DNA from 2 places in the Halobacteroides halobius DSM 5150 genome. Region 2 is predicted to be linked to the other one. Evidence: a T-box and tRNA genes for the amino acid it is inferred to sense, from the RefSeq annotation. Region 2 holds a T-box; the other holds one or more tRNA genes.
The links. A T-box is a leader RNA that pairs with one kind of tRNA and senses whether it is charged. The one in region 2 lies ahead of HALHA_RS09875 (valine--tRNA ligase), so its partner is inferred to be a tRNA-Val.
Positions count from the first base shown of each region.

Region 1: it has a tRNA-Val gene. The T-box ahead of HALHA_RS09875 (valine--tRNA ligase) is inferred to sense a tRNA for this amino acid. The anticodon was not compared.

Region 1 is NC_019978.1:19,303-22,572, forward strand. Features, by position in the region: rRNA gene HALHA_RS00075 (23S ribosomal RNA) at 1-845, shown strand, start outside; rRNA gene rrf (5S ribosomal RNA) at 935-1,058, shown strand; tRNA gene HALHA_RS00085 (tRNA-Gln) at 1,135-1,209, shown strand; tRNA gene HALHA_RS00090 (tRNA-Glu) at 1,232-1,307, shown strand; tRNA gene HALHA_RS00095 (tRNA-Val) at 1,362-1,437, shown strand; tRNA gene HALHA_RS00100 (tRNA-Asp) at 1,566-1,642, shown strand; tRNA gene HALHA_RS00105 (tRNA-Thr) at 1,647-1,722, shown strand; tRNA gene HALHA_RS00110 (tRNA-Lys) at 1,729-1,804, shown strand; tRNA gene HALHA_RS00115 (tRNA-Gly) at 1,823-1,899, shown strand; tRNA gene HALHA_RS00120 (tRNA-Pro) at 1,904-1,980, shown strand; gene sppA (signal peptide peptidase SppA) at 2,131-3,129, shown strand; T-box leader at 3,204-3,270, shown strand, end outside.
Region 2 is NC_019978.1:2,023,935-2,027,204, reverse strand. Features, by position in the region: gene menA (1,4-dihydroxy-2-naphthoate octaprenyltransferase) at 1-871, shown strand, start outside; gene HALHA_RS09880 (CPBP family intramembrane glutamic endopeptidase) at 876-1,499, shown strand; T-box leader at 1,565-1,776, shown strand; gene HALHA_RS09875 (valine--tRNA ligase) at 1,839-3,270, shown strand, end outside.

The sequences.
Region 1 (3,270 bases), 640 kb from region 2:
ACGGAAAGACCCCGTGGAGCTTTACTGCAGTCTGATATTGAATTTTGGTACACTATGTACAGTATAAGTGGGAGGCTTTGAAATCGGCACGCTAGTGTCGATGGAGCCATCATTGGGATACCACTCTTATTGTGCCGTGATTCTAACCAAGCGCTATAATCTAGTGCTGGGACAGTTTCAGACGGGCAGTTTGACTGGGGCGGTCGACTCCTAAAGAGTAACGGAGTCGCCCAAAGGTTCCCTCAGTGTGGTCGGAAATCACACGTAGAGTGTAAAGGCATAAGGGAGCTTGACTGCAAGACATACAGGTCGAGCAGGTACGAAAGTAGGGCTTAGTGATCCGATGGCTAAGAATGGAATTGCCATCGCGCAACGGATAAAAGTTACCCCGGGGATAACAGGCTTATCTCCCCCAAGAGTTCACATCGACGGGGAGGTTTGGCACCTCGATGTCGGCTCGTCGCATCCTGGAGCTGGAGCAGGTTCCAAGGGTTGGGCTGTTCGCCCATTAAAGCGGCACGCGAGCTGGGTTCAGAACGTCGTGAGACAGTTCGGTCCCTATCCGTCGTGGGCGCAGGATATTTGAGAGAAACTATCCCTAGTACGAGAGGACCGGGATGGACGTACCGCTGGTGGATCAATTGTCAACCATTGGCATTGTTGAGTAGCTAAGTGCGGAACTGATAAGCGCTGAAAGCATCTAAGCGTGAAGCAGATCTCAAGATTAGATATCCCATGGAATAATCCAGTAAGACCCCTGATAGACTATCAGGTAGATAGGCCAGAGGTGTAAGTGTGGTAACACATTAAGCTGACTGGTACTAATAGAGCGAGGGTTTAATCTAGAATGACTATTGTGCAGTTTGAAAGTGTAATAAAATATTCTGGTGGTGATTGCGGAGGGGTAACACCTGTTCCCGACGAACACGGATGTTCTAGTGTCCTAAGTGGCACAGGATGTGCCGGTTCGAAGGACCATCTCGAACACAGCAGTTAAGTCCTCCAGCGCCGATGGTACTATAGGGGCAGCCTTATGGGAGAGTAGGTCGCTGCCAGAATCAATTGAATTATTTCTTGACAGTTAGTAATTAATAGTATATAATACTCCTTGTGTTAATAAGGATAGACTATTAATGGGGTGTCGCCAAGTGGTAAGGCACAGGACTTTGACTCCTGCACTCGTTGGTTCAAATCCAGCCACCCCAGCCAATAAAACTAACAATTTAACTAGGCCCCCATCGTCTAGTGGCCTAGGATACCAGGTTTTCATCCTGGCGGCAGGGGTTCGAATCCCCTTGGGGGTACCAAGTTTACTATTTGAAATAGATTAAGTTCTTTTTAAACTATTCAGTTAATATTGTGGGCGAATAGCTCAGTTGGGAGAGCACCTGCCTTACAAGCAGGGGGTCACAGGTTCAAGTCCTGTTTCGCCCACCATTGAAATAATTGACAATGTACAATTGAGAATTGACAATTAAAGACGATAATCATAGGTAATGATTTGATTTTGAAGTTAGAAATTAATTGTAAATTGTTTATTATCAATTGTCAATTTGTTTTATTGTGGGGATGTGGTGTAGTTGGTTAACACGCCGGCCTGTCACGCCGGAGATCGCGAGTTCGAATCTCGTCGTCCCCGCCATAATGCTGACGTAGCTCAATTGGCAGAGCAGCTGACTTGTAATCAGCAGGTTACCGGTTCAACTCCGGTCGTCAGCTCCATTAGATGGGCCATTAGCTCAGCTGGAAGAGCACCAGACTTTTAATCTGGGTGTCGGAGGTTCGAGTCCTCCATGGCTCACCATATAAATATATTGAATGAGCGGGAGTAGCTCAGTTGGCTAGAGCACCAGCCTTCCAAGCTGGGTGTCGCCGGTTCGAGTCCGGTTTCCCGCTCCATTATCGGAGCATGGCTCAGTTTGGCAGAGCACCTGGTTTGGGACCAGGGGGTCGCAGGTTCAAATCCTGCTGCTCCGACCAAATTGTTTTTTGAGAGTCCCTTTTAGAGGGGGCTCTTTTGTATTTTAAAGGAATGATAATTTTTTTATTTAATTATAAGTAATAGCTTTATTTATAAATTTGTATTAGTAAGGTTAAGATAATTATTGTATAATTAAAGGAGGAGTCAAGATGAAGGTTGATATTAAGTACTTAGCTTTATTTTTTCTTATCGTTATTCTTCTTGGAGGTTTATTTTTAGGTGGAATTATTTATGCTATAGCTAATAATTTTAGAGAAAATGAGCTTTTTAAAGAAAGCATTGCTGTTATTAATATTAGCGGGCCAATTGCAGCAGGCAGTAGTGGTGGTGTTTTAAGTGATGCTCAAGCTAATTCTTATCGAATTATGCAGTATATTAATCAGGCTAAAAATAATGAAATGGTAAAGGGAATATTATTAAGAGTAAATACTCCCGGTGGTAGTTCAGCGGCATCTGATGCTATATATAAGGAATTAAAGAAGTTTAAGGCTACAGGAAGGCCCATAGTAGTTTCTATGGGGGATATAGCAGCTTCGGGAGGATATTATGTTTCAACTGCTGCGGACCAGATTTATGCAAATGGTAATACTATTACTGGAAGCATCGGGGTTATAATGAAATTTACTAATTTAAAAGAATTGTATAATAAAGTAGGGATTAAACCTGTAACTTTCACTAGTGGTCCTTATAAAGATATAGGCAGTCCAAGTCGAGAGTTAAGTAAAAAAGAAAGAAATATTATACAAAAAATGATTAATGATGTTTATCAACGCTTTGTTGATGTAGTAGTAGAGGGGAGAAACCTTTCTAGAGATGAAGTAAAGGATTTAGCAGATGGTAGAATTTATACTGGAGCCCAGGCAAGAAGGTTAGGTTTAGTTGATAAATTGGGGACTTATTATGATGCTATAAATGCTACTGCTAGATTAGCAAATATTGAGGGCCAACCAAACTTAATTCATTACGGCCAAACGTCTCCACTAAAGCGACTAATAGGTTCTTTTCAAGAAGTAATTAGTTATACTTTATTTAAGGGAATGATTAAAGAAAATATAAACTTGGAACATGATAATTTTAATTTTTTTTATAACTACTTTTTACAGCAAGGAAGTAGGGATAATTTCAAGCGGGTACAATTAAATTATTAGAATAAACTTGAATTTATGTTAATAGTATTGTATAATAAATTTTAAAATAAGCTTAAGATAAAATTAAAAATCAATTAAACACTATGAATTGGAATAGTAGATTTGCCTTTCATTTAGAGAGAGTCGACGGTGCTGGGAGTC
Region 2 (3,270 bases):
TTTTCGTCCTTTATTTTTTACTGCTTCTTTGCTACCGGTTTTTTTGGGAACGGGATTAGCAATTAAACAGGGCCAATTTGATATAGGCTTGTTTATATTGACTATTTGTGGGATAGTATTATTACATGGTGGGTCTAATTTATTAAATGATTACTATGATTATAAATCTAAAGTTGATACTAAAGATTCTTACGGTTCTAGTGGTATTTTGGTAGCCGGTTTGATTCCTGCTAGTCAGATTAAAACTGTAGGATTAATCTGCTTTGGATTAGCACTGCCAATTATTTTTTATTTATCTTATTTACGGGGGGCTCTAGTAGTCATTTTATCTATAATTGGTATCTTAGGAGGTTGTTTTTATACTGCTAAGCCAATTAACTATAAATATTATGCTTTAGGGGTTCCTATGGTTTTTCTTTTATTTGGCCCGTTGATAGTAATTGGTTCTTATTATGTACAAACAGCTAGCTATAACCATCAAGTTTTATTAATCTCTATTCCCTTAGGATTATTAGTTAGTGCTATTTTACAAGGGAACGACTTTCGTGATATTGAACATGATTCTAATGTTGAAATTAAGACTTTGGCAATTTTATTAGGAAGAGAATTAGCAGCTAAGTTATATTTAGGGTTAGTTTCCTTAGCCTATTTAATATTAGTCTGGTTGGTATTAAAAGGAGTTATTACTAAGTGGGCTTTAATTTCTTTGATAACCTTGCCGTATGCCTTTAATAATATGTCTTTAGTTAGAAGAGCTACAGTTAATTCTAAATTAAATGTACAACAGATTGATCTTCAAACAGCTCAATTACATTTTAAATTTGGGGCTTTGTTAACTTTAGCAATAATAAGTGCTAACTTTTTAGGGTAGTATTATGAAGCTGAAGAAAAAGATCTCTTTGCAACAGTTAGGTTATGTAATAGTATTTATCAATTTATTATGGATCATAGTTTTTAGAACTAATCTTGTAAACTTTTGGTCGAGGTTAAGTCTAGTAGCAATTATTCAACTGGTAATTGCTAGCAGGTATAAGAAATTTGATTTTGATTTACAAGTAAGTGATTTAATTGTTGGAGTGGTATCAGCTGGGATATTATATATCCTGTTTTGGTTAGGAAATCAAATAGGTCAGCTCTTGATGCCTCATACTATAATAAAGATAGCTACAGTGTATCAGTATCGCCAAGAGTTAAATTTAGCTTTGGTTGGTTTATTATTGGTAATTGTTATTGGCCCTGCTGAAGAGATTTTTTGGAGAGGATTTCTTCAACGGACTTTAAGTATCAACTTTGGAGATAAGCTAGGTTATCTCTTTGCTTCTTTACTTTATGCAGCACTTCATTTATGGACGGGAAATATTGTGTTAATTATAGCTGCATTGCTAGCAGGATTGTTTTGGGGCTGGTTAATTGTAGAGAATTATAGTTTGATGTCAGTTATTATTTCTCATTCTGTATGGGATTTATTAGTCTTTGTTATTTTTCCTTTTCAGATATAATAGTTTAATATAGTTGACAACTTGGAGAAATAATTATATGATTATAGATGAAATAATTGAAAACGGGAAAAACTGTGAAGAAAAGTAGTAAATTAATCCCTCACTTATAGAGAGGAGTACTCAAAGCTGGGAGGTACTCTAGGTGATATTAATTGAAGTCGTTTCTGAGTTGCTAAAATGAAGTTAAAGTAGTTTTAGCCGAATGCTAGGCGTTACCTAGTTTAAGAGCCGTAAGGAACTAAGGTGGTACCGCGAAAGATCCTCTTTCGTCCTTAACTAAGGATGGAGGGGATCTTTTTTTATTGTTTAAATTGTAGAATTAATAAAGGGGGAAGTAAAATGGGCAAGGAAAATCTATCAACAACTTATAATCCAGATCAAGTAGAAGAAAAATGGTATGATTATTGGCAAGAAAATCAATTTTTTCAAGCGGAGGTTAATGAAGATAAAGAGTCGTTTACAATTATGATGCCGCCTCCTAATGTTACTGGTCAATTACATATTGGTCATGCTTTAGATATGACTTTTCAAGATATTTTAATTCGTTGGAAGCGAATGCAAGGATATGAAGCTTTATGGGTACCAGGGACAGATCATGCTAGTATTGCTACTGAGGTTAAAGTAGTTAATAAAATGCGAGAGGAAGAAGGATTAACTAAAGATGATATAAATAGAGAAGAATTTTTAGAGCGGGCCTGGGATTGGACAGAAGAGTATGGAAACACAATTACTAACCAGCTTACTAAATTAGGGGTTTCTTGTGATTGGGATAAAGAAAGGTTTACAATGGATGAAGGATGTAATAAAGCAGTTAAAGAAGCTTTTGTCCAATTATATGATAAAGGATTAATTTATCAAGGGGATTATATTATAAATTGGTGTCCTGATTGTGAAACTACTTTATCAGATGTTGAGGTAGAACACGAGGATCAACCAGGCGAATTATATCAATTAAAATATAACTTCAAAGATAAAGATGATTATATTGTAGTTGCTACTACTAGACCAGAAACTATGTTAGGAGATACAGCAATAGCTGTTAACCCAGATGATGAGCGATATCAGGACTTAATTGGTGAGAAGGTAATTGTACCGATTGTTAATCGAGAGGTTGAGATTATTGCTGATGATTATGTAGATTCTGAATTTGGTACTGGTATGGTCAAGGTGACACCTGCTCATGATCCTAATGATTTTGAAATAGGTCAACGTCATGATTTAGAAATTATTAAGGTGATTGATGATCAAGCTAATATGACTAGTGAAGCTGGTAAATATGAAGGAATGGATCGTTATGAATGCCGCAAGCAGTTAATTGACGATCTAAAGTCTACTGGTCTATTAACAGGAATTGAAGAACATGAACACTCAGTAGGACAGTGCTATCGTTGTGATACTGTTATTGAACCTTTAGTTTCTAAACAGTGGTTTGTTGATATGGAGCAGCTAGCCACACCAGCTATTGAAGCTGTAAAGAATGGAGATATTAATTTTGTCCCAGAGCGATTTGATAAAGTTTATTTTAACTGGATGGAGAATATTAGAGATTGGTGTATTTCTAGACAGTTGTGGTGGGGACATCAAATTCCAGTTTGGTATTGTCAAGATTGTGGTGAAGTGATTGTAACCTCTAAAGAGCCAACGAATTGTTCGGAATGTGATAGTTCTAAGTTACAGCAGGATGAAGATGTATTAGATACATGGTTTAGTTCTGGACTTTGGCCTTTTTCTACTTTAGGTTGGCCCGAGGATAAAGCAGAGGTAGATTATT